Regions from separate parts of the Amycolatopsis echigonensis genome, predicted to be linked through region 1. Evidence: riboswitches for the same ligand, from Rfam matches in the RefSeq annotation. Region 1 holds a riboswitch; the other holds the start of a gene.
What was found. Region 1 has a riboswitch for cobalamin ahead of ATK30_RS35120 (CbtB domain-containing protein). Riboswitches for the same ligand answer to the same signal wherever they lie in the genome.
Positions count from the first base shown of each region.

Region 2: another riboswitch for cobalamin. It lies ahead of ATK30_RS20520 (hypothetical protein); the one in region 1 lies ahead of ATK30_RS35120 (CbtB domain-containing protein).

Region 1 is NZ_PJMY01000003.1:6,347,530-6,353,605, reverse strand. Features, by position in the region: gene ATK30_RS35135 (DUF3558 family protein) at 1-459, shown strand, start outside; gene ATK30_RS35130 ((2Fe-2S)-binding protein) at 464-1,129, opposite strand; gene ATK30_RS35125 (CbtA family protein) at 1,126-1,965, opposite strand; gene ATK30_RS35120 (CbtB domain-containing protein) at 1,991-2,200, opposite strand; adenosylcobalamin (AdoCbl) riboswitch at 2,243-2,328, opposite strand; gene ATK30_RS35115 (leucine-rich repeat domain-containing protein) at 2,452-6,076, opposite strand, start outside.
Region 2 is NZ_PJMY01000003.1:3,299,411-3,305,486, forward strand. Features, by position in the region: gene ATK30_RS20505 (cytochrome P450) at 1-505, shown strand, start outside; gene ATK30_RS20510 (GNAT family N-acetyltransferase) at 557-1,288, opposite strand; gene ATK30_RS20515 (Gfo/Idh/MocA family protein) at 1,477-2,370, opposite strand; cobalamin riboswitch at 2,399-2,546, shown strand; gene ATK30_RS20520 (hypothetical protein) at 2,562-3,212, shown strand; gene ATK30_RS20525 (CbiQ family ECF transporter T component) at 3,199-4,278, shown strand; gene ATK30_RS20530 (ABC transporter ATP-binding protein) at 4,275-5,873, shown strand; gene ATK30_RS20535 (ECF transporter S component) at 5,870-6,076, shown strand, end outside.

The DNA.
Region 1 (6,076 bases):
TCGCCGCCGCTGCCCGACGCCCCGCTCGACCTCACGCAGTTCACGACCAAACCCTGCGACCTGATGACCCACGACCAACTGGTCACGTTCTTCGTCAGCAGCCCGGGAACGACCGCGACGGCCGGCGGCAAGACCGCCTGCACCTGGATTCCCCGCGACACGAAGGCGTTGAGCTACGTCGCCTCCGTCGACACGACCTCAGGCGGGCTGGAAGCCCTCTACCATCACCGAGCCGCTGTTCCCGGCTTCGCCCCGGTCTCCGTCCACCACTACCCCGGCATCCACCGGGACAACGGGGACGGCCACTGCACCGTCGAAACCGGCGTCGCCGAAGACACGCTTCTCACCGTGACCGTGACCGCGACCGATCCCAAGCTGGACGCCTACAGCGATCCCTGTTACGAGGCCGACCGGTTCGCCGGAAGCATGATCGCCTATCAGGCCAACCGGGCGCCCTGACCGGTCAAATCAGTACGCAATCCCCGCATTTCGGGCCGTTCCGATCCGGTGCCGCCCGATAAAACAAACAACAGCTGCGGCGACGGAACCGTCCATTCTCCCGGGTTCCGGTACCGGTGAGCTCCGGCAATTCCTCCAGCGCGGCAACAATTCGGGCGATCCGGTCAGTCCACTCCGGACGCTCGGAACGCAGTACCGTCACCGCCCCGTTCAGCGCCGACGCCACGTTCCCCCGCCGGACATTCCGCGCCAGCGAGAACTGCGCCATCGCGTCGTCCAACCGCGCCAACGGCCCGCGCAGCACCCGCGAAGCGAACGCACTGACTACATCGGACTCAACCGGCGGATTTTCCTCAAGGGACAACGGAAACGCGCCGCCCAGCTTCGGCTGCCACCAAGCAGTCGAGTAGTCCGGAACCGCGCCTGCGCCGACCGCGAGCCCCAACGCGGGCGAGATGATCCGCGCCGCCAGTCCGAGGTGCGCGATCGACGCCGCGACCCGCGGTTCCACGAAATCGCCGCCGAGCACGGCCCGGTTCTGCGCGACTCGCTCGCGCAGCACCGGGCCGTCGTCGAGGACTTCGGAAAGCGGACGCCACGGCTCGGCCGGTTCGCCCGCCGGATGCGTGTCCACGGCGAAGAACGGGCCCAGTCCGGTCAGCGGGTTCACGCCTCGACGGTAGCCGCGCGCCCGCGGTCCAGCACGCGTTCGGCGAGCGGGCCGAACACGAGCCCGATGGTCGTCCACAGGATCACCTGAGCCAGCACCGAGTAGAGCCGGAATCCCACGAGCGTGTCGGCCGGGAATCCGGGGTACACGATCCGGCCGTCGGGGGCCTTGAGCGGCAGCGGGGTTTCGCTGGCCTGCGGGCCGTACTCGGCGACATTGGAGGCCAGCGAACCCAGCGACGGCAGCAGTGCCATCAGCAGCGCGGACAGCACGACGAACCCGGCGCCCGCGACGAGCGTCGCGTTCCAGTTGCCCAGCCGCGGGGCGAGCCGCTTGCCCACGACGACGGCCGCGACCAGGAAAATCACCGACGCGACCACCATCGCCAGGTACAGCCCGGTGCGCGCGCCGATGGTGGCCTCGTGCCCGATCGCCGGCGGGTTGGCCGGGTATTTCAGGAACGGCACGAGGTACAGCGCCAGGAATCCGGCCCCGGCCACGAGCACCGCCAGCACCCGCGCGCGGATCCGGCCGACGCGGCCCAGCAGCACGGTGTAGGTCACCGCGAACAGCAGGCCCATCGCGACCCCGAAGAGCACCATGCCGAGCCCGATGCCGAGGTTGCCTTGCACGGCACGGCTGAAAACCTCGTGGTCCCCGTGCTCGGTCGGCAGGCCGGCGGCCTGGTCGAGCGCCATCTGCGCCTCGTCGCGGCCGGATTCGTAGTCGATCGCCGCCTGGGTCAGCGGTTCGGCGAAGATCCGGGCGAAGACGAACGCCAGCACTCCGCCCAGCGCTCCGGCGAGGAGGCCGCGCAGAATCAGCTTGTTCTGCATTGTTCGGTTGTCCGTTCCGGGCGCGTCAGTGGCAGGGGAAGCCGAGGAAGTGCCGCGCGTCGTGGACGAACTCGTGCACGTGGGTGTCGCTGCCGAAGATCGAAACCGCGCCCTGGTCGACGCCGATGAAGTAGTACAGCAGCAGCGCGCCGACGACGGTCGCGCCGAGCAGCAAAGCGGCTTTCGACACGGGCAAGACGACGGGGGTGGACCGGTCGGCCGGAATGGTGGCCATGGCTCTCCTTCGGGATGACGCGTCCCTTGCGGGTGGACCTGACGACGGCTCCTCGACCTGACTCGCCCCGGGAGGGGCTCACAGTGGCGCGACCGTGCCGGAATCTCACCGGCTTCGGGAAGCCGTCGCGCGAGCAGCACGGTACGGCGGTGTCCGGCCGGTCGTCAATCGCCCAAGGGTCCGGGCTGTCCGTTATCTCCTGGTTTGCGCGGCCGGTGTGCCCGGGGTCGCACCGAACGGAGCAAGCACGCTCACGCGGGGTCGCGGTAGAAGGCCAGGTGCTCCGGGCAGAGGTAGAGCGTGAGGCCTTCCGGCGTGTCGTAGCGGGACAGGCCGCCCCATTCCTCGTCCGGGTCGAGTTTGCCGAGCATCGCCTTCAGCGCGCGGAAGTCGGCGTCGGTCTTCGCGTGCGACTCCGGGAGGTCCTCCTCCTGCCGGTCCGCACCCGGCAGGAGGCGCTCGCGGTGCAGTTCCTTCGGCAGCTGGGCGGCCAGCTCCTTCATCAGGTCGCAGTCGGATTTCAGCTGCTCGTTCAGCACGCCCGCGGCCACCCCGAGCACCGGTCCGGCCAGCGGCGCGGCGTGTTTCATGACCCGGATGAGGTGCTCCAGGTGCGGCCCGAGCTTGACGAACCATTCCCGCGGCTGCGACACCGAGTACACGCCCTTGTCGCCGTCCAGCCGATGCCAGGCGCCGGGCTCCTCGCAGTAGAGGTGGATCTCGTAGGGCGAGCCGGTGATCCGCCGCCGCCCTGCCGGGACGACCGCGAACACGCTGGGGCAGCGCGCTTCCTGCTGGTGCTGCACGAGCCGTTGCAGGCGCAGGAACATCCGCTGGTGGTAGTCGCTCTGCTCCTCCAGCCGCTCGCCGAACTGCTCCACGGTGCGGGTCAGCCGCTCCATGGACGCGCGCGTCGAGTCCCGCTCGGCCGGGGCGAGGCCGAACAGCAGCTCCGGCACCGAAACCTGCTCGCCGGAGCGGTGGCATTCGATCTCGTGCTTGGGCGGCGTGCGTTCCAGCCGGGCGCGGAGGTTCTCGTAGTCGAACAGCTCCGGGCAGTCCGGTTCGCACCGGCACGGCACGCGGCGCGTGATGTCCAGGCCGGGGAACCGTTCCAGGGTCAGGTTGAGCCCCTCGTCGAGCACCATGAAGAACCCGACCGGCGACGGCCCGCGCACGGTCAGCTCGACGGTGTTGTGCTGGCGGTCCGCACTGACCAGCGCGAGGTGGCGGCCGTCGCGGTGGCCGAGCAGCGCACCAGTGCGCCAGTGCACGTTGCGGCTGAACCGGTGCGACCGCGCGATGAACCACGTCGGGATGCCCGGCGGCATGGTGTTGAGCTGGTAGATCACCTTGATCTGCTGGGCGTTCTCCCGCGCGGCCGCCCACTGCCCCGCGTACTCGGGCGGATTCCACTGCAGCCGCTCGACGACCAGGCTCAGATCTCCCCCGCCGTTCGACTCGACGCGGTAGGACAGGTCGTACTTGTCCATCATGCCGAGGAAATGGTCGCGGATCCCCTTGTCGAGGTCGTACCACAGCGCGGCGAGGTGTTCCCGGGTGAGCAGCCCGTGCCGTTCGGCGACCTCGTCGCTGTCCAGGACGCGGCTGATGTAGTCGTTGACCCAGGAAGGCCGCAGCACGACCGTTTCCTGGAGGTCGGGATCGTCCGGGTAGTACAGGATGTCGCCGAGTTCGTGCAGCGCCCGGGCGATGAACCGGCTCGGCTCCGCGCCGGTGACGCCCGCTTCGGCCATGCTCCGCCACATCCGGCCGACCGTGATGTGGTTCTCCTGGGTCTGCCGCACCGCGTCCGCGGCGGCCAGCCAGGACGTAGGCCATTCCGAACCCATGAGCGGCAGTTCCGCCGCGTGCCGCGCGAGAAGATCGCGCAGTTCCCCGACGCCGTCCCGCGTCGCGTTGTCCACGTGCACGCTCGCGACGATTCTCGGGTATTTCGCCCGCAATTCGGCGAGCGGCAGATCGACCGGACGGCCGTGAATGTGCGTGGCCACGAGAACGATCGGCGATTCCGGCGCGCGGGCGGTGATGATGTCGAGCCAGTAATGCAGTTTTCCCTGTTCCCACCCCAGCCGTGAATTCCACAGCAGGACGAACAGGGAACGGTTGGTGAGGAAGAACTGATGGGTGGCGTGGTAGATCTGCTGGCCGCCGAAATCCCAGGTGGACATCCGCATCCGGACATCTCGTTCCGGGTGGTCGAGTTCGAGATCCCGCACGAGCAGGCCGTGTGTGGAGGGTTCGTCCGGATCGTGCTCGTCCTCGGCGAGAGCGCGGACGAGGGAAGTTTTGCCCACGCCGCCTTCGCCTACGACGAGGAGTTTGGACACCCATTGCGCGGTGCTGCCGCGTTCGCGCTCGCGGAGGAATTCGAGAACGGACTCGGACCCACTGGCGGTGATTTCCGGAGGCGGGCTGATGAAGGGGTTACCGGAGACGCTGAGGGTGGTGAGCTTAGGCAAGTGCGCGAGAGCGGCGGGCAGACTGCGGAGGCGATTGTCGGAGAGGAGAAGGGTGGTGAGGCGGTCCAGGCGGGAGAAGTTTTCGGGGAGCGAGACGAGCTGGTTGCCCCGCAAGTCCAGATTCCGGAGGCTGCCGAGTTCCCCGAAGGATTCGGGCAGCTCGGCAAGGGCGTTCTCGGCCAGGAAAAGCCTGGTCAGGCCCGCGAGCTTGCCGAGGCGTGCGGGCAAGCTCGACAGCTGGTTCACCGACAGGTCGAGGTTGTCGAGATTCACCAGGTCCGCCAAGCTTTCCGGCAGATCCGTGAGGTAGTTCCGGCTCGCGTCGAGCCAGTGGAGACAGACCAGGTCGCCGATGTTTTCCGGCAGCGAGGCGAGGTTGTTGCCGCTCAAGGAGAGACTGACCAAGCAAGGCAAGCTAGCCAGCCACTCGGGGACCGCGGCGAGCTCGTTGTTGGTGAGGAAAAGCCGCCTCAGCGCTCGGAGCCTCGCGACAGTGTCCGGCAGTTCGCCGAGCGAACACCGATTCAGGAACAGAGTCTCCAGCCGGCTCAGCTCGCCGAAGTCGAAGGAGGTCAGGTCGAGCGCGTTCCCCGCGGCGGAAAGGAAGCGCAGACCGCCGAAGCCGGCCAGCCAAGCAGGCAGTTCGACGGTCCCCGTGTCGTCCAAGGCCAGCATCGTGAGATCCACCAGCTCCCGCACCGGGTCCGGCAGGCCGTTCAGCGGATTCCCGCTGATCCACAGCTGGGTCAACCCCTGGCACGAACCCAGCCACCGCGGCAGCTCGCTGAACCGGTTGTTCCGCACCGACAGTGCCGACAGGTGTTTCAGTTCCGCCAATTCCGCGGGGAGTGCGGTCAGCTTGTTGTCGTCCAAGGTCACGTCGGCCAGAGCGGTCAGCTCCGGAAACCAGCCGGGCAGTTCGCGGAGCTGGTTGCCGCTCGCGTTGAGTCTTTCGAGGTGGCTCAGGCCGCGGATCCAGGCAGGCAGCGCGCCGAGCCCACAGCCCACAAGGTCGAGCCCCCGCAACGCGGCGAAGTCGCCGAGCCACTCGGGAACTCCGCTGAACTGGTTGCTCCCCAGGGACAGCTCGCGAAGGTCGGTGAACTCCCGAAGCCAGTCCGGCACTTCCGCGAGCTGGTTGCCGCGGAAAGAGAGAACGCGAAGGCGGGTGAGCGGAGCGAGCTGGGCGGGCAGCTCGGCCAGCCGGTTGTTGTCCAGCCGCAGCTCGACCAAGCCGGTCAGCCGGTCGAAAGAGCCGGGCAGGCCGGACAACCGGTTCGAGGAGGCGTTGAGCAGGTGCAAGGACGTGAGCTCGCCGAGCCACTCCGGCAGGGTTTCCAGCCCGCAGCCGGCGACCCGCAGTTCGGTCAGCTCAGTGCATTCCCGCAGCCAC
Region 2 (6,076 bases), 3.0 Mb from region 1:
CGCCGCCGGGCAGCTGACCACCACTGACGCGGCAGCCACGATGGCGCTGCTGCTCGCCGAGAATCCCGACCTGCGTGATCGGGCGCGGGACAGTCCCAAGGTGCTGGAGGAGTTCATCGAGGAGGCGGTTCGGTACGAGCCGGCGGTGGCGGCGACCGGCCGGGCGGTCACGCGGCCGACGATGCTGGGCGGAGTGCGGCTCGACGCCGGGGATCGGGTGCTGCTCGCCTGGGGAAGCGCCAATCGCGACGAGCGGCACTTCAGCGACGGCGACGTCTTCCGGCCGGAGCGCGGGCGGACTCGGCCAGCGCATCTCGGCTGGGGTGCCGGTGCGCACCGGTGTCTCGGCCGGCACCTCGCCCGGCTCGAGTTGCGAGTCATGTTGCAGGAACTGCTTGCGGCACTGCCGAATCTGCGGCTTCGAGCGGATGCCCGGCCTCGGCGCACCTACGGCGTAATCCGCGGGGTGCGGGAGGTGGCGGTCGAGTGGGAGACAGCCAGTTGACGGTTCCTTGCCGCCGCAACGGCTGTGCGTTGCGGCGGCAAGGACCACGTCTTAGCTCAGCGACAGGTGCACACACTCGCCGGCAACGCGATACCCGGCACGGCGATACACCGTCCCAATTCCCACATCCCCTGGCGTCAGGAACGCCGTGCGCGCACCGCGTTCGTGGGCAAGGCGCGTTAGGTGCGTCGTGATTGCCGCTGCGATGCCTTGGCCGCGGTATTCGGCGGCGACGGCGATGCCGACGATTTCCGTTGTGCCAGCGACGATATCCAGTGCAATCCCGCCGCCCACAATGGTTTCGCGGTGTTCGGCCAGGACGGTCAGATAGTCGCGGTTGCGTTCGACATCGGCGTCGGACACCTCTGGCGGTTCTCCGAAGGCGACGTTCTGCACGGACCGCAGGCGGCGGAATTCGTCGTCGGACGAGGGCTCGCGCAGCCGAATGTGTTCCGGCGCAACACGATCAACACGGTCTTCGGCGCTGCAGGTCATCACCGGCACACGTCGTTCCACGGTGAACCCCGCGGCGACGAGGGCTGCCTCGACGTCCGGAGCGGCTTCGGTGAAGAACTCCAGCCGGGGCAGGAGATTTCGTTGCTGGTAAGCGGAAATCAGGAGAGCGATCTCGGCCGACGAGGGCTTCGCGCCGTCGTCGGGGATGGCATAGTTCGCCATCGGACGGGAGGTGTCCTGGGCGAAAGTCGCCAGGAACGGGCCGATTCGTTCGACACCGCGACCGATCGGTGCGGTCGCGCGGACGTATGCCTGGAGGGCGGACATCTCCGGTGGAAGCCTTTCGGGAAGAGGGCAGCACAAGAACCGGGCAGCAAACCCGACGCCAGGCGCGCAGGCCGAACAGCTCAGGCCAGGCCGCGACCGGAGCGGGCCGTGGCGGAGCGCATAGGCATTCCTTCGTCCGAAACGAACTTCCCGTTCATCGTCTCAGACCGGGCAAGGGAATAACGGGCTCAGCGCGCGGCAGCGCGAGCCTGGTCCACGATCCGAGCCAGGTGCACGCCCCGCCGGACGTCGCAGGGATGCGTGGTCGTTCCGCTCGCCACCATGGCGGCGAAATCGTCCAGCAGCGCGGTGTACGCCTCGTTCGCCGTGCCGGTGCGGCCGAGCGTGCGGAAGCCGTGCTCGCCGAAGACCGAATACTCCACCACTGTCGGCATCACCGGCAGGCGCAGGCTGAGGGTCGCGGTGCTGGTGATGCCGCCCTCGTGTTCGAGCAGCAGTTGCCACAGGTCTTCGGGACCGCGATGGGCGGCGAGGACGTTGGTGATCGGGCCGAGGGCGGCGTCGAGCAGGTCGAACGCGTGCGGGCCGATGTCGGCGAGTGCGCCGCCGGCCGGATCCTGCCGCCACGCTGAGGTCGAGTATTTGCCGTCCAGTAGCGCGCCGGACAGCCACCGCACGCTGCCGCCTCGCCAACCGCCGGCGGCGGTGACGCCGTCCAGCCAATCGCGCGTCTGCTGGGCGAACCGCAGCGTCAGCATCACCAGCGAGGCGACGCCAGCAGACGTCACGGCGTCGGCGAGACGCCGCGCCGTGGCCAGGTCGGCGGCGATCGGTTTCTCGAGGATCAGGTGCTTGCCCGCCTCCGCGGCCCGAACGGCCAGCTCGGCCTGCACGGTCGGCGGCACGGCGAACGCCAGCGCGTCGACCTGCTCGAACAACTCGTCCAGATGGCTGGTGGGCACCGCGTCGTACGCCTGCGCCAGCGCGGCGGCGGCTTCCGGCCGGCGGCTCCAGACAGCACTGAGCACGGTACCTGGATGATCCGCAAGCCCGGGGGCGTGCACCGTGGTGGCCCACGGTCCGGTTCCGACGAGGCCGACGCGCAGCTGATCCTGTCCCACGCCCGGAAGTGTAGGTGTGTCCGCGGTCGCTTCCGGCGGGGCCTGCGGTGCGTTAACGTCGACAAGTTCTTCGCCACGAACGGGGGAAGCCGGTGAGAATCCGGCGCTGGCCCGCAACCGTGAGCGGCCCCGGGGAGGGACCGCGAGCCGGATCGCCCGCCGTGGTCCGATCGATGCGAGGTACATCTGACATGCGGTTCGTGCACGCGCGGCTCTGGGGGCGAGTCCTCGCCGGCTGCGCTCTTCTCGTCGCTACCGGTTTGGGCGGGGCGTCGTCCGCCTCCGCGACCACGCCCGGCAAGGGCACCGACGGCTATTGCCAAGACGACAACGGCGTCACGGTTGTCGTCGATTTCCAGGGGCTGGGCGGCGAAACCCTCGTCCGGTGCGCCCCTGGAAAGCAGGAAAACGGCGTCACAGCCCTGCAAAACGCCGGCTTCGAACTCACCGGCGCGGGCAAGTACGGCCTGGCGGTGATGTGCAAGATCGAGGGCAAACCCGCGGACCAGACTTGCACCGGGATGCCGCCGGAGAAGGCGTCGTGGAGTTTCTGGACCGCCACCAACGGCGGCAGGTGGGCTTCGGCGCAGGTCGGCGCGCAGAGCTGGAAGCCACCGGCCGGTGCGTTCGAGGGCTGGTCGTTCGCGATTGGCAAGTCCTATACCGAATATCCGCCGCCGCGTACCGAGCCGGTCCGCAAGGCCAACGCGCCCGCTCCGACTCCGGCGTCCACTTCGGACAGTGCCTTCCCGTGGGGCCTCGTGATCGGCATCGTGGTCGTCGTGCTGCTCGTGGTGGCCGGGACGGTCGTCGCGATGCGTCGCAGGCGTGCTGCGGAGTAGTCCGCGAGCGCTCCATCCCGGCGCGTGGTGGGTGTGGGCGCTCGCGCTCGCCGTCGCCGCGAGCCGGACCACGAACCCGGTCTTGCTCGCGCTGGTGATCGCGGTGGCCGGGTTCGTCGTGGTGCTCCGCCGCGGCGACGCGCCGTGGGCACTGGCGTTCCGGATGTACGCCTGGGTCGCCGGGGTGATCCTGCTGTCGCGCGTGCTGTTCCGGATCCTCATCGGCGGCGAGGACGGCGGCCACGTCCTGTTCACGCTGCCGACCATCCCATTGCCGAGCGTCGCGGCTGGCATTCAGCTGCTCGGTCCCACTTCGGCCGAGGAGCTGCTGGGCGGGCTGTACGACGGGCTCCGGCTGGCCACGATCGTGCTCTGCGTCGGTGCCGCGAACGCGCTGGCGAACCCGAAACGCCTGCTCAAGGCCGTGCCCGGAGCGCTCTACGAGGTCGGGACGGCGGTAACCGTCGCGCTGTCGGTGGCTCCGCAGTTGGTCGAGAGCGTGCAGCGGGTGCGTCGCGCGCGTCGGCTGCGCTCCGGGAAGACGCGCGGCCTGCGGTTCGTGAAGGGGATTTTCGTGCCGGTGCTCGCCGACGCCATGGACCGGTCGCTGCAGCTCGCGGCGGCCATGGATTCCCGCGGCTACGGACGGCGCGGCTACCTCTCGCCGCGCGTCCGGATGCTGATCGCGACCTGTGTGCTGGCCGGTTTGGTCGGCGTCGCGGTCGGGGTCTACGGAGTGCTCGACGGGTCGGCGTCGTGGCTCGGGGTGCCGATGCTGATCGCCGGGCTCGTACTGGCGGCCGCCGGATTCGTGTTGGGCGGACGGCAGATCCGGCGCACGACCTATCGGCCGGATCCGTGGCGGCTGCCGGAAACGCTGGTCGCGCTGTGCGGCGTCGCGACCGCGGTGCTCGTGCTGCTCGCCGACCCGGTTTCGCTCGTCACCCCGGCCAGCCCGCTGACCTGGCCGGAGCTGCCGCTGCTGCCGACCGTCGCGGTGCTGATCAGTGTGCTGCCCGCTTGGTTCGCGCCGCGTCCGGCGCTGGTGTCGGAGGTGGTCCGGTGATCGAGTTCTCGCACGTCAGCGTCACGTACGACGGGGCGGACCGGCCAGTGCTCCGGGACGTCGACCTCACGGTCGAGGAGGGCGAACTCTGCCTGGTCGCCGGACGCACTGGTGTCGGCAAGTCGACATTGCTTGGCGCGATCAACGGCTTGGTCCCGCATTTCACCGGCGGCACGCTGGCCGGGCGAGTCAAGGTCGCCGGACTCGACACCGCGACGCATCCGCCGCGCGAACTGGCGTCGGTCGTCGGCATGGTCGGGCAGGATCCGCTGGCCGGATTCGTCACCGACACCGTTGAAGAAGAACTCGCGTACGCGATGGAGCAGCTCGCGGTCGCGCCGGAGGTGATGCGCAAACGCGTCGAGGAAACCCTGGACCTGCTGGGCATCGCCGACCTCCGCCACCGTCCACTGCGGACGCTTTCCGGCGGGCAGCAGCAACGCGTCGCGATCGGCGCGGTGCTCACCGCGCACCCGAGCGTGCTGGTGCTGGACGAACCGACTTCAGCGCTCGACCCGACCGCGGCCGAAGAAGTCCTGGCCGCGATCACGCGCCTGGTGCACGACTTGGGCACGACGGTCGTGGTGGCCGAGCACCGGATGGAACGCGTCGCGCAGTACGCCGACCGCCTGCTCTACCTGCCCGGCGACGGCACCGTCGTCTCCGGGCAGCCGGCGGAGGTTTTCGCCGAGGCCGACGTCGCCCCGCCGATCGTGGAGCTGGGCAGGCTCGCGGGCTGGTCGCCACTGCCGCTGTCGGTCCGCGACGCCCGTCGGCTCGCTCGCCCGCTCCGGGAACGCCTGGCCGAGCGCCGCCCTGCCCAGGCTGCGGAAAGCTCTGGCGAAGCGGTCCTCACCGCGAGGGCGGTGCGGGTCCGGTATGGCGGCGTGCACGCGGTGCGCGGCGTTGACCTGCGACTGAACCGCGGCGAGGTCGTCGCATTGATGGGCCGGAACGGTTCGGGCAAGTCCTCGCTGCTGTGGGCGTTGCAGGGCAGCGGGCCCCGGTCGGACGGCAAGGTCGACATTCTCGGCGCGGACCCGAAGACGCTCCGGTCCCGAACCGCCCGCACGCGCGTCGGCCTGGTCCCGCAGACCCCGTCTGACCTGCTGTATCTCGATTCGGTCGGGGCGGAATGCCGACAGGCTGACGTCGAGTCAGGGGTCGACGCGGGCACCGCGCGGAAGCTCCTCGACCGTCTCGTGCCCGGCATCGACGACGACACCAACCCGCGCGACCTGTCTGAAGGCCAGCGACTCGCCTTGGTCCTGGCGGTGCAGCTCGCCGCCGCGCCGCCGGTCGTGCTGCTGGACGAGCCGACCCGCGGCCTGGATTACCCGGCGAAACGGCACTTCGCGACCGTCCTCGCCGAACTGGCCGCCGAAGGACACGGGGTGCTGCTGGCCACCCACGACGTCGAGTTCGTCGCCTCCGCCGCACACCGTGTCGTCGTCCTCGCCGAGGGGGAAGTGGTCGCGGACGGCTCGACCGCGGACGTCGTCGTCGCGTCGCCCGCCTTCGCTCCGCAGGTCGCGAAAATCCTCGCGCCGGAGCCATGGCTGACTGTGGACCAGGTAGCGAAGGCGCTGGCGTGACCGATTTCCTGGGGCCAGCCGTCCGAATCCGGCTTCGCACGGCGCTGGTGCTGACGGCGGCCGTCGTGGTCGGGCTGGCGATGTTCTGCTGGCCGTTGCTCGCCCGCAGCACCGTCGGCACGTCCGCGCACACGACGGACGCGCCGTTCGTGTTCCTCGTGACGCTGCCGGTGCTGATCCTGATCGTGCTGGCTGAACTGTCC